4 regions of the Pseudomonas sp. FW215-R2 genome follow, and region 2 is predicted to be linked to each of the others. Evidence: predicted binding sites of a transcription regulator. Region 2 holds the regulator's gene; each other region holds the start of a gene.

Region 1 (7,478 bases), on a different contig from region 2:
GCCAACGGTTTCTACGAATGGCGCGGCACCACGCGCAAACGCCCGTACTGGCTGACGCCGGGGGAGGGGTCTTCGTTGTTTTTTGCGGCGATCTGGGAGGCGTATCCAGTGCAGGAACAGGTGTGGCTGAGTACGGCGGTGATTACACAGCCAGCAGCCAGTCAGCGCCGGCCGTTGATTCTCGATGAGGCGGGGCAGGCGGCATGGCTCGATCCCGAGACGCCGCTGCATGTCCTGCAAGGCCTGCTCGCCAGTGAACCCGCCGCCTTGCGCGAGCGGGTGCTGGCGAACATGGTCAATGATCCGAAGCTCAACGGGCCGGAGTGTTTGACTCCGGCCTGATTGATCAGACCTTGAACTGATTGATCAACCGCCGCTGCTGCTCCGCCAGTTTGGTCAGGTCCGCACTCGCCGAACTCGACTCGTCCGCGCCCCCCGCCACTTCATTCGCCACCTGACCGATGTTGATCACGTTGCGGTTGATGTCGTCGGCCACCGCGCTCTGTTCCTCGGCGGCGCTGGCGATCTGGGTGTTCATGTCGTTGATCACCGACACCGCCTGGGTGATGGTCTCCAGCGCTTCGGCTGCCTTGGCCGCGTGCTGCACGCTTTCGTCGGTGCGGTTCTGGCTGTCTTCCATGACCCGCACCACGTCGCGGGTGCCTTGTTGCAGTTGCTGGATCATGCTCTGGATTTCTTCGGTGGCCTTCTGGGTCTTCTGCGCCAGGTTGCGCACCTCGTCGGCCACCACGGCAAACCCGCGCCCCTGCTCACCGGCACGGGCGGCCTCGATGGCCGCGTTGAGGGCCAGCAGGTTGGTCTGCTCGGCGATCCCGCGAATGGCGATGAGGATCGCATTGATGTTTTCGCTGTCCTTGGCCAGCGTCTGCACCACGTCCACCGCCTTGCTGATTTCCACAGCCAGCACGCCAATCGAATTCGACGTGTCGCGCACGATCTGCATGCCTTGGCTGGCGGCCTGATCGGCATGGCTGGCGGCTTGCGCCGCCTGGGTCGCGTTGCGCGCCACGTCCTGGGCGGTGGCGGTCATTTCCTGCACGGCGGTGGCGACCTGATCAATCTCGGCCATCTGCTTCTGTATGCCGATATTGGTGCGGATCGCAATGTCCGCCGTGTGCTCCGAGGAATCGCTGACACTCTGCACCGACGACACCACCTGCGTGATCATCGCCTGCAGCTTCGCGAGGAAGGTGTTGAAGCCTTTGGCGATTGAGCCGAGTTCGTCTTTGCGATCACTGCTCAAGCGACGGGTCAGGTCGCCTTCGCCCTGGGCGATGTCATCGAGCATGGTCACCATTTGCTTCAGCGGTCGGGCGATGCCGTGGCCCACCAGCCAGATCACCAGCAAACCGAGGCCGGCAATGATCAGGCCGACCATGGCCATGCCGAAGGTGTCGGATTTGCGCTGGGCGTCGAGGTCACCCTGGAGTTTCTGCAGGTCGGCCATCACTGCGTTGAGCGGCAGTTGCAGCATCAGCGTCCAGCGTGCGTCGGTCTGGCCGATGCCGAACGGCAGGTACAACTCGATCCGGCCCGACTCCTTATTGACGGTGTAGGTCACTTCGCCGCGCTTGAGATTGGCCATGTTGGCAATCTGTTGGGCGTCGAGGATGTCGCTGACCTTCTCGCCGAATTTGCTCGGGTCCTTGGTGTAGGCGACGATCCGGCCGTTGCCGCCGATCAGGGCCATTTGCCCGGCGCCGCTGTACAGTTTCTGGTTCGCGCCCAGGAGCATTTCCTGAATGAAGTTCACCGACAGGTCGGCGCCGACGATGCCCTGGAACGCGCCGTTGAGCATGATCGGTTCAATGAAGGACGCGAGCATGACGATCTTGTCGCCGACCTTGTAGGGCGCCGGATCGATCACGCAGGATTTCCTGGTTTCTTTCGAGCACAGGTAGTACTCGCTGGCGCGCACGCCGGTGGACAGGACTTTCTGGTCGTCGACGTCCACCAGTTTGTCCAGGCCGAGGGTGCCGTCTTCGTTGCGGAACCACCACGGCAGGAAGCGCCCGTTGGCGGCGTCGATGCCGACCACGCTGGTGCCGACGTAAGCCGCGTCATTGTGGTCCAGTGCGTTCTTTTCCCAGCCGATGTAGGTGCCGAGAATCTTCGGGTTCTTCTCGACGTTTTCCTTGATCAGGCTGATCAGTTGCTCGCGGCTGACGGTCAGTCGTGGCTGACCATCGGCGCCGGGCGTGCCGAGCAGGGCGTTGACCCGCACCAGTCCACCGGCAATCAGCAGCGGCGCTTCCAGCTCGCGCTGGATCTGGCTGACCTGGGTCTGTGCCAGCGAGGTCAGGCGTTGTTCGATGACTTGCTCGAACTGGGCCTGGGTCCGTTGTTGAACCATCTCCTGGGTGCGGGCGCCGGAAAACAGCGCATACAGCACCAACGCAGCCACCACGCTGAGAACGATGGCGCCGGCCAGGGCCGCCACGGAAAACTGGATCGACTTGAATTTCATGGAAGCTCCGCACGCAAGAGGACATCTGCGCTGCTGTATCGGCAGCCACTATTGCGCCATGAGGCGAAGTGCGCGCAATTGACGGTGGATGTCGCAAATGGATCAGTGCGCGACGCAGTTGCAGAGGGCTTGTCGGTGGATGTGAATTTTTTCCTACAGGGCTGAGGAGTGTCTTCTGAAAACAGGTGCATCACGTCTGTTGTATCTGGCGTCGATACAATTACCCGCCTAGGATACGCGGCATGTTTTCAGGGAGCTTTTGAATGAACAAGACTTTGGTTGTAAGTGCACTGAGCGCGGCGCTGTTGCTGGCCGGTTGTCAGTCGGTCAACACCACCAGCGGCGGTGCCGTGGGCGTGGAGCGCAAGCAGTACATGTTCAGCATGCTGTCCTCGCAAGAGGTCGACCAGATGTATGCCCAGTCCTATCAGAAGACCGTTGGCGAAGCGTCCAGCAAAGGTGTGCTGGACAAGACCAGCAACGAAGCCAAACGGGTTCAGGCGATTGCCAACCGCTTGATCGCTCAGGCGCCGAACTTCCGTCCGGATGCCGCGCAGTGGCAGTGGGAAGTGAACCTGATCAAGAGTGACGAGCTCAACGCCAACTGCGGCCCTGGCGGCAAGATCATTTTCTACACCGGGCTGATCGACAGCCTGAAACTGACCGACGATGAAATCGCCGCGGTCATGGGTCATGAAATCGCCCACGCCCTGCGCGAGCACGGTCGTGAAGCAATGTCCAAGGCCTATGGCATCGAGATGGCCAAGCAGGGCGCCGGTGCGTTGCTCGGTCTGGGTCAGGACAGCCTGGCGCTGGCCGACACCGTGGCCAACTACGGGATGACGCTGCCCAACAGCCGTGCCAACGAAAACGAAGCCGACCTGATCGGCCTGGAACTGGCCGCTCGCGCCGGTTACAACCCGAACGCCGCGATCACCTTGTGGAACAAGATGAGCAAGGCGTCCGAAGGCGCGCCGCCAGAGTTCATGAGCACTCACCCGGCATCCTCCAGCCGGATCGCCTCGTTGCAGGCGGCCATTCCGAAGGTCATGCCGCTTTACGAAAAAGCGCCAAAGTCCTGAAGCAATGATCGCTCCCGCACTGAGTGTGGGAGCGATCTGCCGGATCAGACCCAGCCGCTGCTCTGCATCGCCTTGTACACCGCGACGATTGCCAGAATCATGAACGCCGAAGCCGCGAGGCGACGGATCAGGGTCAATGGCAATTTGTCTGCGGCAAAGTTACCCGCCAGAACCACCGGTACGTTGGCAATCAACATGCCGAGCGTGGTGCCGATGATCACCAGCCACAGTTCCGGGTATTGCGCGGCCAGCATCACGGTGGCGATCTGGGTTTTGTCGCCGATTTCCGCGAGGAAGAACGCGATCAGGGTGGTCAGGAATGGCCCGAACTTGCGTGCGGTGCTGGCTTCATCGTCGTCCATCTTGTCCGGCACCAGCGTCCACAGGGCGGTGGCGGTGAAGCTCGCGGCGAGAATCCAGTGCAGGACCGCATCGGAGAAGAAGCTGCCGAACCAGGCGCCTACCGCACCGGCTGCCGCGTGGTTGGCCAGGGTCGCAGCGACGATACCGGCAATGATCGGCCAGGGTTTGCGAAAGCGAGCGGCGAGAATCAGCGCGAGCAGTTGCGTCTTGTCGCCGATTTCGGCCAAGGCAACGATTGCGGTGGGAACGAGTAACGAGTCCAGCATCAGGATTTCCTAAGGGGCGGGTCGACACGGCTATGACACGTACAGCCTTCCCGCCCCGGGTAAGGTGTGCGTGTCATAGGTCTTGTCAAACCCTGCGATCCGTCTGCTGCGGACGCTTGGGTCGCATACGCCATGATCTGAGGATCAAGTATGTTGACGTATGCCGGACGAGCATGGCGCTCGTGGGAGACTACTCCCCTAGGACGGAGCGGATTCTGCCTAGGCAGAATCCATTCGGCAAGTGCTAATTTTCAGCCGCGCTTGGCCCGGTAAATCCGGAAACCATTGCCTTCGGCCTTGATCGCACACACGCCCAGATGCTCTTCGATCAGCGGCTGGTACTTCAGGAAGCTGTTCGCTACCAGGCGCAGTTCGCCGCCGTTTTTCAGATGTTTGGCTGCTTTTCGCAGCAAGTTTTCCGTGGCGAAATAGTCGGTATGTACGCCGACATGGAACGGCGGGTTGCTCAGAATTGCGTTCAATCCCATCGGTGCGGCGTCGATTCCGTCGCCGGTCAACACGTCGGCTTCCAGACCGTTGGCTGCCAGTGTCAGGCGACTGCTGGCGGCAGCGAAGGCGTCAACGTCCAGCAGAGTGACCTGATTGTGCGGGTAGCGACGTTTGACCGCCGCGCCAAGCACACCGGCACCGCAACCGAAGTCCAGCAGATGACCGCTCGGCAGTTTGTCCAGATGCTCCAGCAGCAGGGCGCTGCCGCGATCCAGTCGGCCATGGCTGAAGACGCCCGGCAGGCTGATGACTTTCAGCGGGCCTTCGGCCAGTGGCAGCTCATAAGTCTGCGCCAGGCTTTCCAGGGATTTGGCTTCTGGAGCGTTGGCCACAGTCACTTGCCACAACTGGCAATGACGCGCGCTGTCGAGCTTGCGCGGCTTGCCGAACGGGTTGAGCTGCTTGGACGCGCCTTCGATGCCGCTGCGCTTTTCCCCGACCAGAAACACTTCGCGCCCGGCCAGGCGTGAAGCCACGGCATTGAGGATGTAATCGGTCAAATCCTTGGACTTGGGCAGGAATACCACCGCGCTGTCGAACTCGCGCTCCGGCACGTTGACGCCGAAATGGCTGCGGCCTTCAAAGCGCGCATCGAGCGCCGCCTGATCGCCGGCATGCCAGCACCAGCCAAAGGCGTTGGGCAGGCGCCCGAGCAGATCGTCGGCGGGCAGACCGGCCAACAACAGCGAACCCTGGAATAACTCGACCTGACGAAGCAGTACTTCACTGCGCGGATCCATAACTGCTCCTGTGAAAAAAAGTGCCGCAGTTTATCAACTGACGACCCGCAGCGCCTTACCGCTGAAGAACGCCTGGGTGTTTTCGACCAATTGTCCCACGATCCGCTGCCGGGCTTCGCGGCTGCCCCAAGCGTTGTGCGGGGTGACGATCAGGCGCGGGATGTCGGCAGCCAGCAGTGGATTGCCATTAGTCGGTGGTTCGACGCTGAGCACATCGGTGGCCGCGCCGCCCAGATGACCGCTGCGCAAGGCATCGGCCAGGGCTTGTTCGTCGATCAGACCACCACGGGCGGTGTTGACCACGAAGGCACCGGGTTTCATGGACGCCAGTTCGCGGGCACCGATGAAGTGCCGGGTGTGTTCATTGAGCGGGCAGTGCAGGGTGAGGGCGTCGATCTGTGGCAGCAGTTCTTCCAGCGGCAGGCGATCCGGCCGGGCCGGGCGCCCCGGAATCTGTCCGAGCAGGACGCGCATGCCGAAGGCTTCGGCCAGACGCGCGACCGCGCCGCCGAGTTCGCCATGCCCGAGCAGGCCCAGGGTTTTTCCCTCCAGTTCGACGATCGGATAGTCCAGCAGGCAGAACTGTTTCGCCTGTTGCCAGCGTCCTTCACCGACGGCTTTTTGATAATCGGCCAGGCGCGTGGCGAGGTTGAGCAACAGCATGATCGTGTGTTGCGCCACCGACGGTGTGCCGTAACCCTGGCAGTTGCACACGGTGATGCCTTGGGCGCGAGCAGCGGCCAGATCGACGTTGTTGGTGCCGGTGGCCGTGATCAGGATCAGTTTCAGTTGAGGGTTGGCAGCCATGGCGGCGGCATCGATCAGGATCTTGTTGCTGATGGCCACGGTTGCGCCTTGCAGGCGTTCGGCAACCTGCGCAGGCAGTGTCTGGGCGAACAGTTGCAGGTCGCTGAAGCAGGCGCGCAACGGCTCGAGGTCAAGGTCGCCCAGATCCAGGGAAGGGTGATCGAGGAATACGGCGCGGTGGGCGTTCGTCATCAACTGTACCTGTTGTGCTTTGAAGGGAAGGCGTAATCTGCCGAGCCTACCAGATGAAACAAAACGTTACGCTTGGCCGAAAGGAGCCCCCATGTACTGGACCGAGTTCTTGACCGTTGCACTGATCCACCTGCTGGCCGTCGCCAGCCCCGGCCCGGACTTTGCCGTGGTGGTGCGCGAGAGCGTGACCCACGGTCGTCGCGCCGGTACCTGGACGGCACTGGGCGTGGGCACGGCGATTTTCCTGCACGTTGGTTATTCGCTGCTGGGCATCGGGCTGATCGTTTCCCAATCGATCGTGTTGTTCAACGCCCTGAAATGGGCCGCCGCCGCTTACCTGCTGTACATCGGCTTCAAGGCCTTGCGCGCGCAACCGGCACCGGCCGTGACCGACGATTTGCACAAGGAGGCTGGTGAACGCACCGCCCGTGGCGCCTTCACCTCAGGTTTCGTGACCAATGGACTGAACCCGAAAGCCACGCTGTTCTTCCTGTCGCTGTTCACCGTGGTGATCAACCCGCACACGCCGCTGGCGGTACAGGCCGGTTACGGGCTTTACCTGGCTGCCGCGACCGCCACCTGGTTCTGCCTGGTGGCGATGTTGTTCAGCCAACAGCGCGTGCGCGCCGGTTTCGCCCGCATGGGCCACTGGTTCGACCGCACCATGGGTGCCGTGCTGATCGCCATCGGCGTGAAACTCGCGTTCACCGAGATGCATTGATCGAGCTGAGCTGATTCAGGGCGTTGAGGTACTCCCGGGGATTGTCCCCGAGCAAACGGCGAAACATCGCGCTGAACGCCCGCGCGCTGCCGTAACCCAGGTCCCGGGCCACGCTCTGCACGCTGTCCCCGGCGAGCAGGCGGGGCAGGGCTTCCATCAGGCGCAGTTGCTGGCGCCAGGCGTTGAAATTCATCTTCAGTTGTTGCTGGAACAGCCGCGCCAACGTGCGCGAGCTGGCGCCGACCTGCTGCGCCCAGTCCTCCAGGGTATTAGGATGATCTGGTGCGCGCAGTAGCGCCAGGCAAATGC
Region 2 (7,478 bases):
ACTGCGGGCCGCAAATATAAATTCCCTCCGCTGGAGGGGCAGTCCACATCACCTCCAATCACAATCAAAGACCTTCCTCTAATGCTGTTCGAATGGGCCTTCACGCTTTTCGAGGCTCATGATGACCCGGCGCAAGACGCGCCTTTCGAGCGTGGGACTTTGGGGTATATGGGGGAGGATATGGTTCCGGTCGGCGATACGCAGATGCGTGAAGGCACCTTGTATATAAACCCCACAGGACTGCAATTTGGGGATATCCCTCCACAACAGATCCTTGCGGCCACCAAGTCGTAAAGTGCGCGCCATAAAACTGTTCAAATCGCTCTATTCCCCGTTCCCGCAAAAGTTGGAAGGCTTCTTGCAGTAGCCGCCGTGCGCCCGCTCTGGGCGTCAAAAGTTTGCTTTAAAGGAACGGGGAAAACCGGTGGATCGCTCTCAGTTAATCAACAGTGCTCGCTCGAACATTGCCGATCTCAGTCGGGGCAATCTGGGTGTGCCGCTGTTGCTGCTGGTCATGCTGGCGATGATGATGTTGCCGGTGCCGCCGTTCCTGCTCGACGTCTTCTTCACCTTCAACATTGCCCTGTCGATCGTCGTGCTGCTGGTCTGCGTGTACGCGTTGCGGCCGCTGGATTTCGCGGTGTTCCCGACGATCCTGCTGGTGGCGACGCTGTTGCGACTGGCGCTGAACGTGGCGTCGACGCGGGTGGTAATGCTCCACGGTCAGGACGGCCACGCCGCTGCCGGTAAGGTGATCCAGGCCTTCGGTGAGGTGGTGATCGGCGGTAACTACGTGGTCGGTATCGTGGTCTTCGCGATTTTGATGATCATCAACTTCGTCGTGGTCACCAAGGGTGCCGGGCGGATTTCCGAGGTGAGCGCGCGTTTCACCCTCGACGCGATGCCCGGCAAACAAATGGCAATCGACGCCGACCTCAACGCCGGTCTGATCGACCAGAACCAGGCCAAGGCCCGTCGTTCCGAAGTCGCCCAAGAGGCTGAGTTCTACGGTTCGATGGACGGTGCCAGCAAGTTCGTTCGCGGTGACGCCATCGCCGGCCTGCTGATTCTGTTCATCAACCTGATCGGCGGCATGGCCGTCGGTATCTTCCAGCACAACATGACCTTCGCCGACGCCGGCAAGGTTTACGCCCTGCTGACCATCGGTGACGGTTTAGTGGCGCAATTGCCATCACTGTTGTTATCTACAGCGGCAGCAATCATGGTGACCCGTGCTTCCGGTTCGGAAGACATGGGCAAGCAGATCAATCGCCAGATGTTCGCCTCGCCGAAAGCGCTGGCGGTGGCGGCCGGTCTGATGGCGGTCATGGGCCTGGTGCCGGGCATGCCGCACTTCTCCTTCCTGAGCATGGCGGCCCTGGCGGCTGGTGGCGCGTACCTGTTCTGGAAAAAGCAGAACGTCGCCAAGGTGCAGGCGCTGCAAGAGGTTCAGCGTCAGCAGGAGCTGCTGCCTTCGCCGGCCCGCGCCATGGAAACCAAGGAGCTGGGCTGGGACGACGTGACGCCAATCGACATGATCGGCCTGGAAGTCGGTTATCGCCTGATTCCGCTGGTGGACCGCAACCAGGGCGGGCAATTGCTGGCGCGGATCAAGGGCGTGCGCAAGAAGCTCTCGCAGGATCTGGGCTTCCTGATGCCGACCGTGCACATCCGCGACAACCTCGACCTGGCGCCGAGTGCCTATCGCCTGACCCTGATGGGCGTGATCCTGGCCGAAGCCGAGATCTACCCGGATCGCGAACTGGCGATCAACCCGGGGCAGGTCTACGGCACGCTCAACGGCATTACCGCCAAAGATCCGGCTTTCGGCCTGGAGGCGGTGTGGATCGAAGTCAGCCAGCGCGCCCAGGCACAATCGCTCGGTTACACCGTAGTGGATGCCAGTACCGTGGTCGCCACGCACTTGAACCAGATTCTGTACAAGCACTCCAGTGAGCTGATCGGCCACGAAGAAGTGCAGCAACTCATGCAATTGCTGGCCAAGAGCTCGCCAAAACTGGCGGAAGAGCTGGTGCCGGGTGTGGTGTCGCTGTCGCAACTGCTCAAGGTGCTGCAAGCACTGCTGGCCGAACACGTGCCGGTGCGCGACATCCGCAGCATTGCCGAAGCCATCGCCAACAATGCCGCCAAGAGTCAAGATACCGCCGCTTTGGTGGCCGCTGTGCGGGTCGGCGTTTCTCGCGCCATCGTCCAAAGCATTGTAGGGACTGAGTCGGAGCTGCCAGTTATCACGCTGGAGCCAAGGTTGGAACAAATATTGCTCAATAGTCTGCAGAAGGCAGGACAAGGCTCGGAAGAGGGCGTTCTGCTGGAGCCAAGCATGGCCGAGAAGCTGCAGCGTTCGCTCATCGAAGCGGCGCAGCGTCAGGAAATGCAAGGTCAGCCGGTGATCCTGTTGGTAGCAGGCCCGGTTCGCGCGATGCTCTCGCGCTTTGGCCGCCTGGCAGTCCCTGGACTGCATGTGCTGGCCTACCAGGAAATTCCGGACAACAAGCAAGTGACCATCGTTGCGACAGTAGGGCCCAACGGCTGAGGTAGTGGTTTATGCAAGTTAAGCGTTTTTTCGCCGCCGATATGCGTCAGGCCATGAAGCTGGTTCGTGATGAGCTGGGCGCTGATGCCGCCATCATTGGCAACCGCCGCATTGCCGGCGGCGTCGAGCTGACGGCGGCGCTGGATTACAAACTGTCGGCGCTGGCGCCACGGGTTCCGAACATGGAACTCGAAGACGAGCTGCGCAAGACCCAGTCGCGCATCGTCACCGCCCAGGCCGAACTGAGCATGCGTGGTGAGGCCGACGGCAACACCAATCGCCAGTTGTTCTCCGGTCTGCCATTGACCGCCGGCCTGCCGCTGACGGCTGCCGAGCCTCTGACAGAACCGACTTACGCTGCTCCGGCGCGTCCGGCACCTGCGCCTGCGCCGGCTGCCGCTGGCGTTGATCCGCGTGCGCTGGATTCGATGCGTTTCGAACTCAACAGCCTGCGCGAGCTGATGGAAGTGCAGCTCGGCACTCTGGCCTGGAATCAGCTGCAAGGCAGCCGTCCGGCTCAGGCGAACCTTTATCGTCGTCTGCAACGCATCGGCTTGTCCGGCCCGTTGTCCCGCGACCTGCTGGCGCTGACCAGCGATATCGAAGAACCTCGTCAGGCCTGGCGCATGTTGCTGGCGCACCTGGCGCGGATGATCGCCACCCCGGAAGTCGAGCCGCTGGAAGAGGGCGGGATCATTGCCATGGTCGGTCCTGCCGGCATGGGCAAGACCACCACCCTGGCCAAGCTGGCCGCCCGTTACGTGCTCAAGTACGGCGCGCAGAACATTGCGCTGGTGAGCATGGACAGCTTCCGCATCGGTGCTCAGGAACAGTTGAAAACCCTGGGCCGGATCCTCAATGTGTCGGTGACCCACGTCGACCCGGGCCAGTCCCTGGTGCAGGCGCTGGATCCACTGCTGCGCAAACGCGTGGTGCTGATCGATACCGCCGGCCTGCAGGCCAGCGATCCGGCACTGCGCATGCAGCTGGAAAGCCTGGCCGGTCGTGGCATTCGGTCAAAAAATTATCTGGTACTGGCAACCACCAGCCAGAAACAGGTTCTAACCGCCGCTTATCACAGTTACAAGCGTTGCGGGCTCGCCGGGTGCATCCTGACTAAACTGGATGAGACGGCCAGCCTTGGCGAGGTGCTGAGCCTGGCGATCAGTCATGAACTGCCGGTCGCCTACCTGACCGACGGCCCACGGATTCCGGATGATCTGCATCTGCCGCGCCGTCATCAATTGGTCAGCCGCGCCGTCAGTGTGCAAATGCAGGAAGAACCCAGCGAAGAAGCCATGGCTGACATGTTCGCTGATATCTACCACAGTCCCACCAAGCAGGTTGGCTGAGGTAATGAACAGTTTTTGTACCTACATCGATGGTCTGCCATGCATTGTTCCGGTTGTGAACGCGCAGCCAGTAATGTGGCCTCCGTCTATGCAAGACAAGGTAAAGAAATAACATGGGCAGCATGCATCCCGTACAGGTGATCGCGGTGACCGGCGGCAAAGGTGGCGTCGGCAAGACTAACGTGTCAGTGAACTTGTCCCTGGCGCTGGCAGAGCTTGGCCGTCGGGTCATGCTGCTGGACGCCGACCTGGGTCTGGCGAACGTCGACGTTCTGCTGGGCCTCACGCCCAAACGTACCCTGGCCGATGTGATCGAGGGCCGCTGCGAGCTGCGCGACGTGCTGTTGCAAGGCCCCGGCGGGATCCGCATCGTGCCGGCCGCTTCCGGCACGCAGAGCATGGTTCACCTGAGCCCGGCCCAGCATGCCGGTCTGATTCAGGCGTTCAGCGACATCGGCGACAATCTCGACGTACTGGTGATCGACACTGCTGCGGGTATTGGTGACTCGGTAGTCAGTTTCGTTCGCGCAGCGCAAGAAGTGTTGCTGGTGGTCTGCGACGAGCCGACCTCGATCACCGACGCCTACGCCCTGATCAAACTGCTGAACCGCGATTACGGCATGAACCGCTTCCGCGTCCTAGCCAACATGGCCCAGAGCCCGCAGGAAGGTCGCAATCTGTTCGCCAAGTTGACCAAGGTCACGGATCGCTTCCTCGACGTCGCCCTACAATACGTCGGTGCGGTGCCTTACGACGAAAGCGTGCGCAAGGCGGTGCAGAAGCAGCGTGCGGTCTATGAAGCCTTCCCGCGTTCCAAGTGCGCACTGGCGTTCAAGGCGATCGCGCAAAAGGTCGACACCTGGCCGCTGCCCGCCAATCCGCGCGGCCACCTCGAATTTTTCGTCGAGCGCCTCGTGCAGCAAACGGCAGGACCTGTGCTATGACCGCCAGCGGTATGAATTTCTACAAGAAGTCGGCACGTGACGCGCAGTACGAGCTGATCGAGCGTTACGCGCCACTGGTCAAACGCATTGCTTACCACTTGCTGGCGCGATTGCCGGCCAGTGTGCAGGTCGAAGACCTGATCCAGGCCGGGATGATCGGCCTGCTCGAAGTCTCGACCAAATACGACGCCAGCAAAGGCGCCAGTTTCGAAACGTACGCGGGCATCCGGATCCGCGGCGCGATGCTCGATGAAGTACGCAAGGGGGACTGGGCACCGCGCTCGGTTCACCGCAACACCCGTATGGTCAGCGACGCGATTCGCTCGATTGAAGCTAAAACCGGCCGTGACGCTAAAGATCACGAGGTTGCGGCCGAACTCCAATTGAGTCTCGACGATTACTACGGGATTTTGAACGACACCCTGGGCAGCCGACTGTTCAGTTTCGACGACCTGTTGCAGGACGGCGAACACGAAGGGCTGCACGAGGATGGCGCAAGTGCTCATCTTGAGCCGTCGCGCGATCTGGAAGATGAGCGCTTCCAGGCTGCGTTGGCGGACGCGATTGCCAATTTGCCGGAGCGTGAGCGACTGGTGTTGGCGCTGTACTACGACGAAGAGCTGAACCTCAAGGAAATCGGTGAAGTCCTTGGCGTCAGTGAATCGCGGGTCAGCCAGTTACACAGCCAGTGCGCGGCCCGCTTGCGGGGGCGTTTGGGGGAGTGGCGAGCGCGCTGAAGGCAGTGTGGGGACGCTGCGAACGAGGCTGGTGCGGTGGTGAACGGCACCGGTCTTGCTCTGTTGTGCTCCAGACAGTCATCGAGTGCTTTGCCGGATTGATTGAAATGGCGCGTCCAGGTGCTGGGCGCGTTTAAGACTGCTTGGAGGTCGAATTGAACAAAGACATGAAAATCCTCATCGTTGATGACTTCTCAACGATGCGGCGGATCATCAAGAACCTGTTGCGTGACCTTGGGTTCACCAACACCGTTGAAGCCGACGATGGCACCACTGCCATTCCGGTGCTCAACAGCGGCAGCATCGACTTTCTGGTGACCGACTGGAACATGCCTGGCATGACCGGTATCGACCTGCTGCGTCACGTGCGCGCCGATGAAAAACTCAAGCACCTGCCAGTGCTGATGGTGACTGCTGAAGCCAAGCGCGAGCAGATCATCGAAGCGGCCCAGGCCGGCGTTAACGGCTACGTGGTCAAACCTTTCACGGCTCAGGCGCTGAAAGAAAAAATCGAGAAGATTTTCGAACGCATCGGCTGATGACGCGCGGGGGAGCTATGGAGCATAACGAATCTTCACAGGGCGACTTCGAGTCGACTCTGAAAAAACACGCGGTCGAACTGGTCGAAAGCCTTGAAAAAGGCAGGTTCGGCGACGCTGTGCAACTGATCCATGAGCTCAATCAGACCCGTGACCGTGGCCTGTACCAGGAAGTGGGCAAGCTCACGCGCGAACTGCACAGTGCAATCGTCAACTTCCAGATCGACCCGCATATGCCGCAGGCCGAGGAAGTATCGCAGATCACTGATGCGACCGAGCGTCTGGGCTATGTGGTCAAGCTGACTGAAGCGGCGGCCAACCGCACCATGGACCTGGTGGAAAGCGCCACGCCGGTGGTCAATGGCCTGGCTGACGAAGCCCAGGCATTGAGTGCCGACTGGGGACGTTTCATGCGCCGTGAAGTCGGGGCTGAAGAGTTCCGCGAGCTGGCGCGTCGGGTCGACGGTTTTCTGGCACGCAGCAGCGCGGACAACCGCGCGGTGTCGAGCAACCTCAACGACATTCTGCTGGCCCAGGATTACCAGGACCTCACAGGTCAGGTGATCAAGCGCGTGACCCAGTTGGTCACCGAAGTCGAAAGCAATCTGCTCAAACTCGTGCTCATGGCCAGTCAGGTGGACCGCTTTGCGGGCATCGAACATGACCGTGCGGCGATGCTCGCTGAAAAAGATCCACAAAAACATCTCTCGCAGGGTGAAGGTCCGCAGATTCATGCCGATAAACGAGAAGACGTTGTGTCCGGTCAGGACGATGTGGACGATTTGTTATCCAGCCTTGGATTCTAGAGTTTTGGAATTATAGGTTTTTTGGGTTTTTAGACCTGTAGGAGCACCCCCTAATGAGCTTCGGCGCCGATGAAGAGATCCTTCAGGATTTCCTGGTTGAGGCCGGCGAGATTCTTGAGCAACTGTCCGAACAACTGGTCGAGCTGGAAAGCCGTCCGGATGACGCAGATCTGCTCAACGCAATTTTTCGCGGTTTCCACACTGTAAAAGGGGGCGCCGGCTTCCTTCAGCTCAATGAGCTGGTGGAGTGCTGTCACATCGCCGAAAACGTGTTCGACATCCTGCGCAAGGGTGAGCGTCGCGTAGATGCAGAACTGATGGACGTGGTGCTCGAAGCGCTGGACGCGGTGAACAGCATGTTCAGCGAAGTCCGCGATCGCAGTCCGATTACTGCCGCAACGCCGGAACTGCTGGCTGCCCTGGCGCGTCTGGCTGAACCGCAATCGGCGGATGAAGCCCCGGCTTCGCCTGTTGCCGAGATGATCGAAGAACTGGTCGTCGAAGGCGATTCGGGCGATATCACCGATAACGAATTTGAACAGTTGC
Region 3 (7,478 bases), on a different contig from region 2:
TTCTCGGCGGCGAACACCTCGGCGAGCAGAGCCGGCAGTTGCTGCAAGACTGCGGCGTCAGCCTGATCCGCTCGGCGATCTACGGCAGCGTCGACGCCGGACCGCTCGGTCACGCGTGTTCAGCCAGCGGCGACGGTGTGTTTCATCTTTTGAGCGATATCCAGCACCTGGAAATTGTCGCGTTCGAAACCGACCAGCCAGTGCGTGACAACGAGACCGGTCGCCTGGTGTTCACCTCCCTCGCTCGAGAAGGTCAGGACGTTCAGCGTTATGACGTCGGCGACAGCGGCCGCTGGGTGCCCGGACGGTGTGGCTGTGGTCTGCAGACGCCGCGCTTCGAACTGCTTCAGCGCCACGGCAGGCTGGTGCGCATCGGCACCGATTTCATCTGCCTCTCGGAACTGGCGCAGCACCTGCAGACCGAGTTTCAGGTGATCCTCGAACATGCCCCCGACGGACTGGAATGCATGAAATTTCTAAGTGTGCTCGAACCCCAGGACGTGCATCGCCGACTGCTGGGTTACCCGACGCTGGCAACCCTTGTGCAGACCGGGCTGCTGACAGTGGACGCGCAGGTCTGCGCCATCGACCGGTTCACCCGAAACAAACACAGCGGCAAGACGCCGCTGCTGATCGATAACCGAGGAGCCCGCGCCTCCTCCGTTCTGCAAGGAGCACACCATGATCCCAAGGATTGAATTGCAGGAGCTGGTCGCTTTTGCGCGTCAGCATTCAAGCTTTTACGCCAGCCACTTTGCCAGCGTCCCCGAGCAGGTAACGGCACTGACCGATTTACCCGTGATTGACCCCGCGCACTACTGGAAAGGCAGCCAGGACCTTGACCGCTGGCCGGTATTGACCGCAAGCCTGGGCAACGCACTGGTGTTCAAAACCGGAGGGACCACCAGCGATGGCAAACTGTCGGTCTTCGAGCGGCGGGAATGGCAAACGCTGGTGGAGGATTTCGGTCGCAGCCTCACCGGGCAACTGAACAAGGGCGATCGGGTCGCCAACCTGTTTTTTGTCGGCGACCTGTATGCCAGTTTCATCTTCACTCACGATGTGCTGGCGCATGTCGAGCCGGGTGTCGTGGAATTCCCTTTCACCGGCCATGTCGAGTCGACCGTGCTGGCCGATTCGATTTCCCGGCATCGGATCAATGTACTGGCCGGTTTACCGGCCCATTTGTTGACCTTCGCCGCGTGGCTGGAACATCAGGGACGCCGGCTGGAGTGCATCGAATGCCTGCTCTACGGCGGTGAAAGCCTGTTCCCGGCGCAGTTGCAACTGCTCGGCCGGGTGTTCCCCAATGTACGCGTCGCCTCCATGGGGTATGCCAGCGTCGATGCCGGCTTTATCGGCGCCAGTCATCGCGACTGCGCCCTGGGTGAACACCGGATGGCGCAGGGCCACAGCGTGCTGGAGATCCTCGACGAACAAACCGGTGAGGTAATCGAAGAATGCGATCGCACAGGCCGCCTGGTGATGACCAATCTCACCCGGCGGTTGATGCCGCTGATTCGTTACCCGGTCGGCGACCGCGCCTGTTGGCGAGAACTCGAGCGAACGCCCACGCGCAAATTCGCGCTGATGGGCCGCAGCGCCGACAGCCAGCGAGTCAGAGTGGGAATCCTGACACTGCTGCCCGATGAAATCGGCGATACGGTGCAACGCCTCACCGGCAGTGACGATTGGCAACTGGTGATCGAACAGGCCGGAACGAAAGACATCCTGCGCCTGAAATGGGCTCCGGACGCTGTGCAACCTGCTTCGGCAGACACCGACCGGAGGCTGCACCACGCGTTGATTGAACACTACCCGTTGATCGAACAACTCAATGCCGATCACTTGCTGGACGTGGAGATTCACTGCTGCACGGTTCAGGACCTGTCACGCCATCCGCGCTCCGGCAAACGCCAGCGCGTACTGGATCTGCGCGTCTACGACAGCCCGCCCATGGAACACCGCTGATGGAAACAGTTACCCTGCGCAGTTACCGCAACAGCGACGCTGTGGCCGTGAGCAACCTGTTCCGAAAAACCTACGGCGATCTTTACGCCCAGCCTCACGTCTATCTGCCCTGCATGATCGATCGCAACCATGCGCTGGGTCGCTGGCACTCTCTGGTCGCCGTCGCCGAAGATCAAATGCTGGGACACGCGACCTTGATTCGTGCCAAGGGATCGCACATCGCCGAGCTGGCATTGAGCGTAGTTGCCCCCGAAACCCGAGGTCAGAACATTGCCACTCGCCTGGGACGGCAGCTGTTGATTCATGCGCAAGCGCTGGGATACCGGGGCGTGACGATCAAACAGGTCACCGGCCATCCCTACACACAGCGCATGGCAGCCAGTCTCGGCTTTCAGAGTGTCGGATGGCTGCCCGACCATGTCCCGTCTCCGTTCAATGCCTCGGCGCGGGAATCGCTGGTCATCGGTTACACGCCTGTCGACGATAACCGACGCCCGCTCCCGACCCAGGCGTGGCCCGAAAGCTGCCGGGATTTCATGAGGCAGATGTGCAGCGTGTTCGGAACACAGGACAAGGCCGCGCCCTGGGTGGGCGAACCAGTACAGCTGGAACAACAATTGAACCGGTATGAAGGCATTTTCAAAGAGCTCGATGGCGGCTTGCTCAAGCAGTTGCAGGAACTGCCGGCGCATTGGCTCATTTCAGTCAGGCTCAGGCTGGCAAAGGAATTCGCAAGCGCTTTTCACTTGCTGACGACGGCAGGATTCGTGTTCACCGGGCTGGTGCCGGATGAGAGAGGAGCTGGCTGGCTGGCGTTGTTTCATCGTGGCGCCAGGCCACCGGCGTTGACGCTGATTTGCCCGCAGATGCAGCGGCTGCATGACGACCTGCAATCGCTCATTGCCAAGCCATCATCGTCCGTGTAACGCAAGAATGCCCAGGCCCTGCGCATCGGAGGGCCTGGTTTTACGCGATCAAGCCTTGGCGCTGACGCCTTTGTCGGTCGGAGGCGGACGTTCACCGCCCTGTCCGTAGGTTTTCAGGCTCTGCAGCACATAAATGGCTTTCTTGTACTCCGGGATCAACGTATTGGCGTACTTGTTGCCCTTGAGGCTGTTGTTGTTGATGGTGTCCAGTTGCGTGGCGAAATATTCCAGCGCATTGAACTTGGCATCCGGGTCTTTCTGAATGCCGAAACGATCGAACTTGTCACCGGCATTGAGCAGCGTCATCGAGGTCACTTCGGAAATGAGGCCCCGGCTGCGCAGGAAGTCAGTCAGTTTGCCCAATTGCTTGGGAGTGACGTTTTCCGGATCGAACCCCTTGATGTTCTTGTGCAAACGCTGCTTGTCCATTTCCGCCGTGTTGAGAACGGTGGGGTCGTTGCCGACCAGGGCCAGCATCTGCTTGACCTTCACGCTTTGAGAAACCGGTTTGCCCGAGCTCCCTGCATCTCGAACCAGCAAACCTGCCTTGGGCTGCCACGCGCCGGTATAACCAACGGTCATGAGCGTGCTCCTTGCGAAAAGAACATGAAAATATCCTTGTGGAACGTCTTGAGTTGCCCGGAGTATCGGCCGGCAAACTGATGTCACCAATCTGTTTTTCACTTTTTTACAAATTTTGTACATTCTCGATACAAAGCACTGCAAGCCCCGCAGATATTGAGCCAGAGCCGCTTGGCCAGTCCGGCGAAAATCGGCTTTTTACTCTAACGAACGGGCTGGTTAGTTTGCATGTGTCGGATCTGTTACTTGCCGGTCAGCGTTTCAAAACTTTTTAGCACGTGAGTACCTAAAGCTTCCTCGCGCCGCGACGATACGTAAGGGATACCCCTACTGTTTTACTCCTCGCCCCTAATAAGAAACGCTGCTCAAGGACCGGTCTCCATGCCCGCATTCCGTACCATTCAGGCTCGCTACACGCTGTTTCTGGTTCTATTTATCCTGTTGCTGTCGGTCCTGACCGTGGTAGGCATCAGCCAGTTGGTCGCGCCGAAACTGCGTCATACCGAAGAGCAGGTGGTGCTCAACCGCATTGCCGAGGTCGCCGAGCAGATCCAGGGCGAACTGAACAAGGTTCAATCGCAGCAACGCAGCATCACCCAGACCATCCCGCTGCTCGACAGTGCCGCCATCGATACGGTGCTGCCGGGGCTGGTGGACCAGTACGGTGAATTGAAAGTATTTGGCGGTGGTATCTGGCCACTGCCCGGTCAGCGTGAGGCGGGACGCAACAAGTTCAGCACCTTCTGGCATCGCGACAGCTCCGGCAAACTCGCCGTGAACACCTTCTGGAACAGCGACGCAGCGCCCAACTATTACGACCAGAGCTGGTACAAGGGCGGCCTGCAGACACCGCGCGGCCAATGCGCCTGGGCCGCCGCCTATAAAGACGATGCCAGCGCCGAGCCACGCACCAACTGCGCCATGGCCATTCAGAAGAACGGCACGACCTGGGGTGTATCGACCATCGACGTGACGCTGGGCTTCTTCAACGACCTGGTGGCGCGCAAGGAAAAAGACCTCAGTGCCGAAATGCTGATCGTCGAGGCCGACGGCAAAATCATCAGCAACAGTTCGCGCATCAATGGCCCGATCGTGCTGAAAAACATCAGCGAGCTGGCTGGCAGTTCACCTTTCGCGAGTCAGGTAAAGGCTGGCTTGCAGCAGCGTGATCAGGCCCAGCGCGTCGAGTTCGACAACAACGGTGAAGCCAGCACCTTCTTCATGCGCCCGATCGAAGGCACGCCTTGGTTCCTCGCCACCGCCCTGCCGACCAAATTGATCACCGCCCAGCGCGATGACGTGCTCAGCACACTCAGCCTGTTGCAGATCCCGCTGGTGATCCTGCTGGTGCTGTGGCAGGTCTATGCGATCCGCCAATTGATCCAGCGCATGAAGGCCCTGAAAGCCAACATCGATCTGCTGTCCAGCGGCGATGCCGACCTGACCCGCCGCATCACCATCCGCGCCGAAGACGAACTCGGCGCGATCGGTCACTCGGTCAACACCTTCATTGCCTATCTGCAGAACATGATCGGCGAAGTCACCCAGGCCACCGGCGCCATGGCCTCGAGCCTCGACAACCTGCAACGTACGTCGGCGCACACCAGCCAGATCCTGCTGCGCCACGCCTCGGAAACCGACCAGACCGTCACCGCGATCAACGAGATGAGTTCGACCGCTGAAAGCGTCGCGCAGAACGCGGCAGAAACCGCCGCCTTCACCCAGCGCGCCAACGAAAACGCCGACCGTTCGCGGGTGGTGGTCGGCGAAGCGTCGAGCAGCGTGGTCGCGCTGATCGACGAAGTGGCCAGCGCCACGCACAAGGTCGAAAGCATGCAACAGGACGCGCAGCGCATCACCGAGATTCTCGGGGTGATTGGCGCCATTGCCGGCCAGACCAACCTGCTGGCGCTGAACGCCGCCATCGAAGCCGCCCGCGCCGGTGAGCAGGGCCGCGGCTTTGCGGTGGTGGCCGACGAAGTACGCGCCCTCGCCGCTCGCACCCAGGCCAGCACCTCGGAAATCAACGAAATGTTGACCCGTCTGACCCAGGGCGTGAGTTCGTCGGTCAGCGCCATGGAAAACACCCAGGCCAGTTGCCAGTCGGCCGCCGACGCCACGGCGCGAGTCAACAGCGGCCTCGACGAGATGGCCGGCTCGGTCAGCCACATCAACAGCCTCAGCACGCAGATTGCCACCGCCGCCGAACAGCAAAGCGCCGTCACCGAAGAGATCAACCGCAGCATGGTGCAGATCCGTCACATGGTCGATGAACTGGTGCAAAGTGGTCAGGCCAGCGAGCTCAACACCCGACAGTTGCTGGAAGCCAACAGCCGGGTCGGCGCGATCATGGGCCGGTTCAAGGTGCGCTGATCCTGACAGATCTGTCATCTCTCGCTCAGCGGGCTGTCAGCCTTGATCTACGATCATGCTGGCAACCCGCCTTGTATTACTTGGAAACACTCCGTTGATGCCGGGCGGAAAATTCCGGTCAAAATGCGTTTTTTTTACCCCGAGCCGAGAGCCCTCCATGCGAAACCACCTGCGTCTGGCCGCCCTGAGCGCGCTATTCATCTCCTCCCTGGCGCAAGCCGCCGACCTCATCCCGATCGAAGTCCATCGCGACGCCAACTGCGGCTGCTGCAAAAAGTGGATCAGCCACCTGGAAGCCAACGGTTTCAAGGTCGAGGATCACGTTGAAGCCGACATGAGCAGCTTCAAGCAACAACACGGCGTGCCACCACGTCTGGCGTCCTGCCACACCGCAATCATCAACGGCAAATTCGTCGAAGGTCACGTCCCCGCCGAACAAGTGCTGGCGCTGAGCAAGCGTGACGATCTGCTTGGCGTGGCGGCACCGGGGATGCCGATGGGCTCGCCGGGCATGGAAATGGACGGTATGAGCGATGCCTATCAAGTCATCGGCCTGAAAAAGGATGGGGCTGATGTGGTGGTGGCGGATTACCCGGCCCATTGATGACAGCGGGTTACATCGGGCTGTTCTTCGCCGCGTTTGGCGCCGCCACACTGCTGCCGCTGCAATCGGAAGCGGTGCTGGTCGGGCTGCTGGTCAGCGATCGCTATTGGCTGTGGGGGCTGCTGGCGGTGGCGACGCTGGGCAATGTCCTCGGTTCGCTGGTCAACTGGTGGCTGGGGCGAGGACTGGAGCGGTTTCAGGGTCGGCGCTGGTTTCCGGTCAGCCCGAAGCACATGGCCCGCGCTCGCATCCACTATCAACGTTATGGTCACTGGTCGCTGCTGCTCAGCTGGTTACCGGTCATCGGTGATCCCCTGACGCTGATCGCCGGGGTCATGCGTGAACCGCTCGGGCGATTCCTGTTGATCGTCACCCTGGCCAAAGGCGCCCGTTATGCGGTGCTGGCAATGCTCACGCTGGGTTGGCTCGGTTGAACGATCAGGCGCGGGCATTGCCTGTGTTTAACGTCGCCCTAATCCGGCCGTTCCAGCATCGGCCGATTTCCTGTGGAGTTGTCTCATGTCTGTGTCGCTGACCCGCTGGCTGCCCGGCCTGTTGCTGACCGCTGCCCTGCCCCTGTTTGCTCACGCCGAAGGCCCGCAATACGGCCCGGAACTGCAAGGTTTCGACTATCCCTACACCCTCAAGCATTTTGCCTTTCAGTCCCAGGGCAAATCATTGCAGATGGGTTACATGGACGTCGCCGCCCACGGCAAGGCCAACGGGCGCACCGTGGTGCTGATGCACGGCAAGAATTTTTGCGGCGCCACCTGGGACAGTTCGATCCAGGCCCTGAGCGAGGCCGGTTACCGGGTGGTTGCGCCAGATCAGATCGGCTTCTGCACCTCCAGCAAACCCGATCACTACCAGTACACCTTCCAGCAACTGGCGGCCAACACCCAGCAATTGCTCAAGGCGCTGGGCATTCAGAAAGCCACCCTGCTCGGCCACTCCACCGGCGGCATGCTGGCCACCCGCTACGCCCTGCAATACCCGGATCAGGTCGAGCAATTGGCGCTGGT
Region 4 (7,478 bases), on a different contig from region 2:
GCGGCGCGACTGCCCAGATCGAGGGTGCGAACAATCGTGCCGCTGCTGTCGGTGATGCTGACGGTGCCGCCGGCAATCGACGACGGAACGGTGACCGAACCGGTCATGCCTTTGCTCGGATCGTCGAGCTGGACCGAGTTGGTCTGCACGATCACGTTGCGACCGACCAGCGAAGAAGCCTGCAGGGCTTGCGACGAGTTGTAATTGCCGGCCAGCGAACTCACGGTGCTGTTGAGGGTAGTAATACCCTCGAGGCTGCTGAACTGCGCCAACTGGGCAACGAATGCGCTGTTGTCCTGCGGGTCGAGCGGGTTCTGGTTTTTCAGCTGGGTTACCAGCAATTGCAGGAACGCGTCCTTGCCCAGGGCCTGGCCGCCGGTGGAACTGTTAGTGGCCGAAGCAATGCCATCGGTTGTCGAACTGGTCTTTTTCGACGAGTTCGCCAGGATGTCCTTCATGCTCAGGCTGCTGGTGGTATCGGAAACACTCATGGCAGTCGCCCCTTATTACTGACCGAGGGTCAGTACCTTCTGCATCATGGTTTTGGCCGTGTTCATCATTTCGGCGTTGGTCTGGAACGAACGGCTCGCGGAAATCATGTCAGCCATTTCTTCCACCACGTTGACGTTCGGGTAGTAGACGTAGCCCTTGGCGTCGGCGGCCGGATGGTTCGGCTCGTAGCGCGCTTCGAGGTTGCTCTGGTCTTCGACCACGCCCATGACCTGCACGCCCTGGCCGGCCGCGTCCTGGTTCTGGAACAGCGAGTTGCTGCCGCCGCTCTGGCCGCCCTGGAACATGGTGGCGAACACCGGGTGACGGGCGCGATAGGTCTGGTCGATGCTCGACGAGACGGTTTCGGCGTTGGCGATGTTCGAAGCCACGGTGTTCAAACGCGTGGTCTGTGCGCTCATGCCGCTGCCGGCAATGTTGAAAACGCTGGACAGGGACATGGATTACTCTCCGCGCAGGGCTGACACCAGCCCTTTGAATTTGCTGTTGAGCAGCGTGAAGCTGGCCTGGAAGCCGACGGCGTTTTCCGCGTAGTTCGACTGTTCCAGCTGGGCATCAACGGTGTTCTGGTCGATCGACGGCTGCATCGGCGTGCGATACATCAGCGACTCGTCGCCATTGCCCAGACCTTCAGCTTCGATGTGACGGCTGTTGGTCATGTTCAGGGCGATAGTGCCGTTGGCGTTCTTCTGGCTCTGTGCCTCGAGCACTTTGGAGAACTCCAGATCCCGAGCCTTGTAGTTCGGGGTGTCGGCGTTGGCGATGTTGTTGGCCAGGACTTCGGCACGCTGGGCGCGGAAGCCCAGGGCTTTTTCGTGAATTCCGAGCGCTTTATCGAAGCTGATGCTCATGTCGGGAACCTTCAGGTGACCGGGTTTTTCGTAACTGGGTTATAGCAAGCGTCGTGCCAGTTTTAAAAAGCCCCGGATTCCGGGGCTTTGCAGGTGATCGGCAATGCGGCAATGCCAGAAAAGCGGCAACGGGTTTCCGCCGGATGCCGCTTTTCTGCCGCTTGCCGTCCCTGCAAAAACGGCCAGGCATAAAAAAACGGGAGCCCCTGAGGACTCCCGTTTTTTTGTGTTGCCGGTGCCAATCACTTCGCCTGGTAAATGATCCCCGGGCTGCACTGGACCATCTGGTAATGGTCCGGCAAACCGTTCAGCGCTTCGGAAGCGCCGAGGAACAGATAACCGCCCGGCTTCAGCGTGCTGTGGATACGCAACAGGATGTCTTTCTTCACCTCGGCGGAGAAGTAGATCAGCACGTTGCGGCAGAACACGATGTCGAACTTGCCAAGGCTTGCGTAGCTGTCGAGCAGGTTGAACGAGCGGAATTCCACCCGGTTCTTGATCGGCGCCTTGATCACCCAGCGCCCCGGCCCTTTCGGGTCGAAGTAGCGCTGCAGACGATCGGCGGACAAGCCGCGACCGATCGCCAGGCTGTCGTACTCGCCGGTCTTGCAGTTGGTCAGCATGCTGCCGGACAGATCCGTGGCAACGATCTGTACGCCCATTTTCAACTGACCGATGTTGGTCCGTTCGAACTCGTCGATCGACATCGACAGCGAATAGGGTTCCTGACCCGACGAGCACGCCGCCGACCAGATCCGCAGACGCTGGTTGGGAGCGGCCTTGATCGCCTCGGGCAGCACCTTGTTCTTCAAGACTTCAAACGGATAGGTGTCGCGAAACCACAGGGTTTCGTTGGTCGTCATGGCATCGACCACCTGCTCGCGCAAACCGCTGCGCGGCTGGGTCTGGATGCGCTGTACCAGCTCACCCAGGGACTTGATGCCTTGCTGCTCCATCAGTTTGTTGAGACGGCTCGAGACCAGGTACTGCTTGTTTTCACCGAGCAAAATGCCACAGGCTTTTTCCAGGAAGACCCGGAACTGTTCGAAATCCAAATTACCCGTAGACAAATGATGCCGCCTCTTAAATCGTGTTGATCGCCAGGGACGAAAAGTCCCTAGCTGATATCTGCTGCTTTGATCCGGTCGACTACCCGGGATGCCAGGTCATCAGGACGGAATTTGGCCAGGAAGTCATCGGCACCGACCTTCTTGACCATCGCCTGGTTGAACACACCCGACAACGAAGTATGCAGGATGATATGAAGCTTTTGCATGCGAGGGTCGCTGCGGATTTCGGCCGTCAGGGTGTACCCGTCCATCTCCGGCATCTCGATGTCGGAGATCATCATCAGGAACTCTTCTTCCGGCTTCTTGCCCTCATCGACCAGCTTGCGCAGGTAATCCAGCGCCTGCTTGCCGTCGTTCAGCGCCACCACTTCAACGCCAACCGTCTGCAGGCAACGCGTCACCTGCTTGCGCGCCACCGACGAGTCATCGACCGTCAGCACCCGCAGAGACAGCGCCTTGCTCTGGGTCTCGACATCCACCACGCCGACCGAAATCGCTTCCGGTGTCGGTGCGACTTCCGCCAGCACCTTCTCGACGTCGATGATTTCGACTAACTGATTGTCCACCCGAGTCACAGCGGTCAGGTAATGATCTCGACCGGTCCCCTTGGGTGGCGGATGGATCTCTTCCCAGTTCATGTTGACGATACGTTCCACCGAGCGGACCAGGAAACCCTGGGTCTTGGTGTTGTATTCCGTGATGATCACGAACGGACTGTTCTTGTCTTTCAACGCCCCGGAGCCGGTTGCCATTGCCAGATCAAGGATCGGAATGGTCGCCCCCCGGATATTCGCCACCCCGCACACGACAGGACTGGACTTGGGCATCAGCGTCAGTTGCGGGCACTGCAGCACTTCCCGAACCTTGAACACGTTGATCCCGTAGAGTTGCTGGCCGTCGAGACGGAACAACAACAGCTCCAGGCGATTCTGCCCCACCAGTTGCGTGCGCTGGTTCACCGAATCCATTACACCAGCCATGCCCAGACTCCTACACCAACGCCAAGTGTTGTTGCGACGCACATTCATTGCTAAACGGCACGGCGCTTGCTTTTTAACTCTTATGAACATTCAAACGACATTTTTCCGACGCCTGACATCCCCCCTTCGCAGAGGACTTTGCGCGGTGTCTGCCGCTTGCCTGTTTTTCGCGGGCAGCCCTGCCGTTGCTGATGCGGTTACCTTGCCTGACATGCTTATCGGCGTCACTCAGGGCTTTCTTGAATTCACCGTAGAAGACTATCTGGCTACCAGTCAAACGGAAGGGCGTTATGAAATCGAGGTCAAGCAGCTCGATCCGCGCATGCACATGCCTATGTGCGACAAGGAATTGACAGCGTCGCTGGAGAGCCCGGCACGTCCTTTGGGACGCGTAACCGTCAAGGTTCGCTGCGAAGGCGCCTCCCCCTGGACCGTGTTCGTACCCGCTCAAGTCCGCCTGTTTCGCCCGGTCGTGACCACCACTCGCCCGCTCAAGCGCGCCGGCATCATCGAGCCTCAGGACGTGACCCTGCGCGAGCATGATGTGAGCCTGATCAACCAGGGCTTCCTGACGTCGGTGGATGAGGCGATCGGGCAAAAATTAACCCGACCAACGGTCGCCGACCAAGTGATAACCCTGGTGCATCTGGAACAGGCGGAAGTCGTTCGCAAAGGCGATCAAGTGGTGATTACCGCCCGCAGCGGCACGCTCTCCGTGCGCATGCCGGGCGAGGCCCTGTCCAACGGTGGCCTGAAAGAACAGATTCGAGTGAAAAACCTCAATTCCCAACGGGTCATCAAGGCGCAGGTCATGGCGCCGGGCCAGGTGGAAGTGGCAATGTGAGCAACGACTGGAGCAATGACAGGAAAGCCTCGTGAGGGATCGCGCAGAAAACTGGCGCCAACCTGAGCTGTTCCCTAAACTGTGCCGCAGCAGGATCTGTGCGGCGCATGCAGGCTCATTGGTAAAAGAGCCTAAAGTTTTCCAGGGGATGGCCGAGAACATGGCAAGCGTCCAAATTCCCAGAGGTTTTTAACATGGTCATCGATTTCAGCCGTTTGAACAGCTCCTCGTCACTTACGGGCAGTACACGTACCAGCACGCCTAAGGAAACCGCCGAAACCGGTACTTCCGCGACGCTGAATACCCCGGCCGAACAGGCCAGTACCGCAAAAAGCGGGGAATCGGTACACCTCAGCAATGAGGCTCAACAGTTGCAGAAGGTCACTGACAAGCTGCGCGATCAGCCTGCCGTCGACAAAGCCCGCGTGGCCGAGTTGAAAGCAGCGATTGCCGATGGCAGCTATAAAGTCGACAGCAACCGTGTAGCCAGCAAACTGCTCAACTTCGAAGCCCAGCGCTAGGCCTCGGTCAGCGCCAGGCTTTTGGACGCTTAAAACCCAAGGCCAGCCATGCACGACACTACTTTATTGCAACTGATCACCGACGACTTTGCTCCAGCTCAACAATTGCTGGAGTTACTGCAATCCGAGTCCCTCGCCTTGCACGGTCGCGACATGCCGCTGCTGGAAGAAATTCTGGCGCGCAAACAGGCATTGATCATTCTGCTTGAGCAGCATGGCCGCAAACGCAGCGAAATCCTCGCCAGCCTCAATCTGTCGCTCGACCGTCAAGGCCTGGAACAACTGGCCAGCCAGTCGAGCATCGGCGAGCTGTTGCTGACCCAGAGCGACGTTCTGACCGATCTGATCGCCCAGTGCCAGGCGACCAATGCCAAAAATGGCCAGTCGATCGTGATTCAGCAGGCCGCCACGGCCAATCAGCTGAAAATCCTCACCGGCGGCGAGCCACCCGCGCTCTATGACGCCAGTGGCACCTTCTCCAAACTGCAGAAACCCCGCGCGCTCAGTCAGGCGTGATGCGTTCTTCTATGCTTGCGCCCTATCAACGCGCGAAACATGCTGGCAAAATACTGGCCAGCCGTAGTCAAATTTTGTCTGGAGATTGATTTAACGTGTCCAACGTCCTCAGCGCGGATGATTCTCCGCAGCCACCAAAGGTGCTCACCACGCCTCTGGAAATCTCCAGCAACCTGCGCCAGCTGCAAGAGAGCCACGATCCGCTGATCATCACCTTTCACGAACGCAGCCAGCGCTTCCAGAGCTACCTGATCAAGGTTGACCGGGATACCGCCACGATTGCCCTGGATGAAATGATCCCGCGCGATGGCGAACGCTTCCTGCTGGCGGGCGAGCCGTTCAAGGTCGAAGGTTTCCATGAAGGCGTACGCATTGCCTGGGAATGCAACGGCACGCTGGATATCAAGGAATCCGACGGTGACCGCTTCTACATTGGCGAGATGCCCACCGAGGTGGTCTATCACCAGCGCCGCAACGCCTTTCGCGCGGCACTGAAGCTGACCGATCTGGTCAGCGTCGAATTGGGTGGCGAAAAGCTCAAGTCGCCGATCGGTGGCAAGTTGCTGGATATTTCCGCCACCGGCTGCAAGCTGCGCTTTGAAGGTGATATCACCGACCGCCTGCAACTGGGCCAGGTCTACGATCGCCTGATCGCCCCGCCGCTGTTCGGCAATCAGCCAACATCGGTCGAGCTGCGCTACCTGCACTTCGAAGAAAAACTCAACATCACCTTCGCCGGCCTGCGCTTTCACAACATCAGCGGCCCGGCGGCGCGTAACGTCGAGCGTTTCGTCTATCAGCTGCAACGTGAAGCACGGCGTTTCGACAAAGACGATCTCTGATTCGTACGCACCATGAAAAACGGGCAGTCCCTTGCGGTGACTGCCCGTTTTTTTATGCCTGGTGTTTTTTCAGAATCAAGGCCTGGCGCCGCTGATGTCCGGCGCAGGATTGTCGTTGCCGGCCTCAGGCTCCACAGGTGACTCAGATTCAGGTGCAGACTCAGGTGCCGGTTCAGGCGCGGCGTTATTCTGCATCTGCTCCTGCACCACTTGCTCATCGACCCGCGGGTCGAGCGCGGCCACCAGCGGCGAACTGGACATGCTGTCCGGCATCGCCACGTGATGCAGCGGTGCGTCGTCGACCTGGTGCAGATTGGTCACGGCTTTCGGCCGGATGCGCCACACCAGCACCAGCGCGAAGAAGCTGAAGAACGCATACAGGCTCTGGCTACCGAACATTTTCATCAACACACCGGCCAACAACGGCCCGATGCTGGCGCCGACCCCGTAGGTCACCAATAACATCGCCGTCAGCGAGACCCGCCGATCCCCTTCGACATGGTCGTTGGAGAACGCCACGGCCAGCGGGTACAGGCAGAACTGCACCAGCGAGCACAGGAAACCGACGCCGAACAAGACCTCCAGAGGCACCTGCGGCAGGATCGCCAGCGGCAACGCGGCTACGGCCAGAAACCCGGCAAAGCAACGGATCAGCAAGGCCCGGTCATAGCGGTCCGAGAGCCAACCCAACGGCCACTGCACCAACAACCCGGCGAAAATGCAGGTACCCATGAACAGACCGACCTGCTCGGTGGACAACCCCTGCTGCGAGGCATAGAGCGGCGCCAGACCGTAGAACGAACCGATGATCAAACCGGCACCGAGTACCGTACTCAACGACTGCGGTACGCGCTTGATGAAGAAGCGAGGCTCCATCGGTGCCGGATGCAACGGCGCCGGGTGAATCCGTCGGGTCAATGCCACCGGCACCAGACACAGGGCAAAACACAGGGCGACCAGCATCAGCAGTTCCAGGCCCAGCCCCGGGTGCATGACCAGAATCAGCTGACCGAGTACCAGCCCCAGGTACGAGGCGATCATGTAGCCGCTGAACACCACGCCGCGCTGGTTGGCGTCAGCCTGTTCGTTCAGCCAGCTCTCGATCACCATGTACTGGCACATCATGCCGAGGCCGACGATGGTCCGCAGCACCAGCCAGGCCGGCAACCAGTCCACCAGACCATGACCGAGCACCGCCGCGCCGACGATCCCGGCACACGCCGAGTAAGCACGGATATGCCCGACCCGGGCAATCAACCGGTGACCGATCTTGCCGCCCAGCACCAGACCGAAATAGTTGGCCGCCATCAACGCACCGACCCACAGTCCGTCGACATGGTCGGC

What was found. Region 2 encodes FliA, which starts transcription of late flagellar genes. Its sites were predicted from a motif close to CTAAAGTTTNNNNNNNNNNNGCCGNTAA; they were not measured.
Region 1: AC3WRD_RS21995 (methyl-accepting chemotaxis protein) is a predicted target of FliA. The motif match lies at 2,524-2,551, and genes of this name have one in related genera.
Region 3: AC3WRD_RS23165 (methyl-accepting chemotaxis protein) is a predicted target of FliA. The motif match lies at 3,766-3,793, and genes of this name have one in related genera.
Region 4: flgM (flagellar biosynthesis anti-sigma factor FlgM) is a predicted target of FliA. The motif match lies at 4,387-4,414, and genes of this name have one in related genera.

What each region holds. Positions count from the first base shown of each region.
Region 1 covers NZ_JBYTBO010000017.1:63,298-70,775, reverse strand. The annotation lists gene AC3WRD_RS22000 (SOS response-associated peptidase) at 1-342, shown strand, start outside; gene AC3WRD_RS21995 (methyl-accepting chemotaxis protein) at 347-2,488, opposite strand; gene AC3WRD_RS21990 (M48 family metallopeptidase) at 2,752-3,570, shown strand; gene AC3WRD_RS21985 (TMEM165/GDT1 family protein) at 3,615-4,199, opposite strand; yybP-ykoY riboswitch at 4,287-4,411, opposite strand; gene AC3WRD_RS21980 (methyltransferase) at 4,451-5,449, opposite strand; gene AC3WRD_RS21975 (2-hydroxyacid dehydrogenase) at 5,483-6,448, opposite strand; gene AC3WRD_RS21970 (LysE family translocator) at 6,540-7,169, shown strand; gene AC3WRD_RS21965 (AraC family transcriptional regulator) at 7,153-7,478, opposite strand, start outside.
Region 2 covers NZ_JBYTBO010000005.1:234,086-241,563, forward strand. The annotation lists gene AC3WRD_RS09540 (hypothetical protein) at 1-294, shown strand, start outside; gene flhA (flagellar biosynthesis protein FlhA) at 425-2,554, shown strand; gene flhF (flagellar biosynthesis GTPase FlhF) at 2,566-3,906, shown strand; gene fleN (flagellar synthesis regulator FleN) at 4,020-4,850, shown strand; gene fliA (RNA polymerase sigma factor FliA) at 4,847-5,587, shown strand; gene AC3WRD_RS09565 (chemotaxis response regulator CheY) at 5,755-6,126, shown strand; gene AC3WRD_RS09570 (protein phosphatase CheZ) at 6,144-6,932, shown strand; gene AC3WRD_RS09575 (chemotaxis protein CheA) at 6,986-7,478, shown strand, end outside.
Region 3 covers NZ_JBYTBO010000019.1:58,660-66,137, forward strand. The annotation lists gene AC3WRD_RS23145 (aldehyde dehydrogenase family protein) at 1-698, shown strand, start outside; gene AC3WRD_RS23150 (phenylacetate--CoA ligase family protein) at 682-1,971, shown strand; gene AC3WRD_RS23155 (GNAT family N-acetyltransferase) at 1,971-2,897, shown strand; gene AC3WRD_RS23160 (hypothetical protein) at 2,946-3,479, opposite strand; gene AC3WRD_RS23165 (methyl-accepting chemotaxis protein) at 3,861-5,852, shown strand; gene AC3WRD_RS23170 (DUF411 domain-containing protein) at 6,010-6,456, shown strand; gene AC3WRD_RS23175 (YqaA family protein) at 6,456-6,890, shown strand; gene AC3WRD_RS23180 (alpha/beta fold hydrolase) at 6,976-7,478, shown strand, end outside.
Region 4 covers NZ_JBYTBO010000011.1:121,012-128,489, forward strand. The annotation lists gene flgD (flagellar hook assembly protein FlgD) at 1-491, opposite strand, end outside; gene flgC (flagellar basal body rod protein FlgC) at 507-950, opposite strand; gene flgB (flagellar basal body rod protein FlgB) at 954-1,361, opposite strand; gene cheR (protein-glutamate O-methyltransferase CheR) at 1,604-2,431, opposite strand; gene AC3WRD_RS17040 (chemotaxis protein CheV) at 2,479-3,411, opposite strand; gene flgA (flagellar basal body P-ring formation chaperone FlgA) at 3,494-4,255, shown strand; gene flgM (flagellar biosynthesis anti-sigma factor FlgM) at 4,450-4,776, shown strand; gene AC3WRD_RS17055 (flagella synthesis protein FlgN) at 4,825-5,292, shown strand; gene AC3WRD_RS17060 (flagellar brake protein) at 5,388-6,134, shown strand; gene AC3WRD_RS17065 (MFS transporter) at 6,210-7,478, opposite strand, start outside.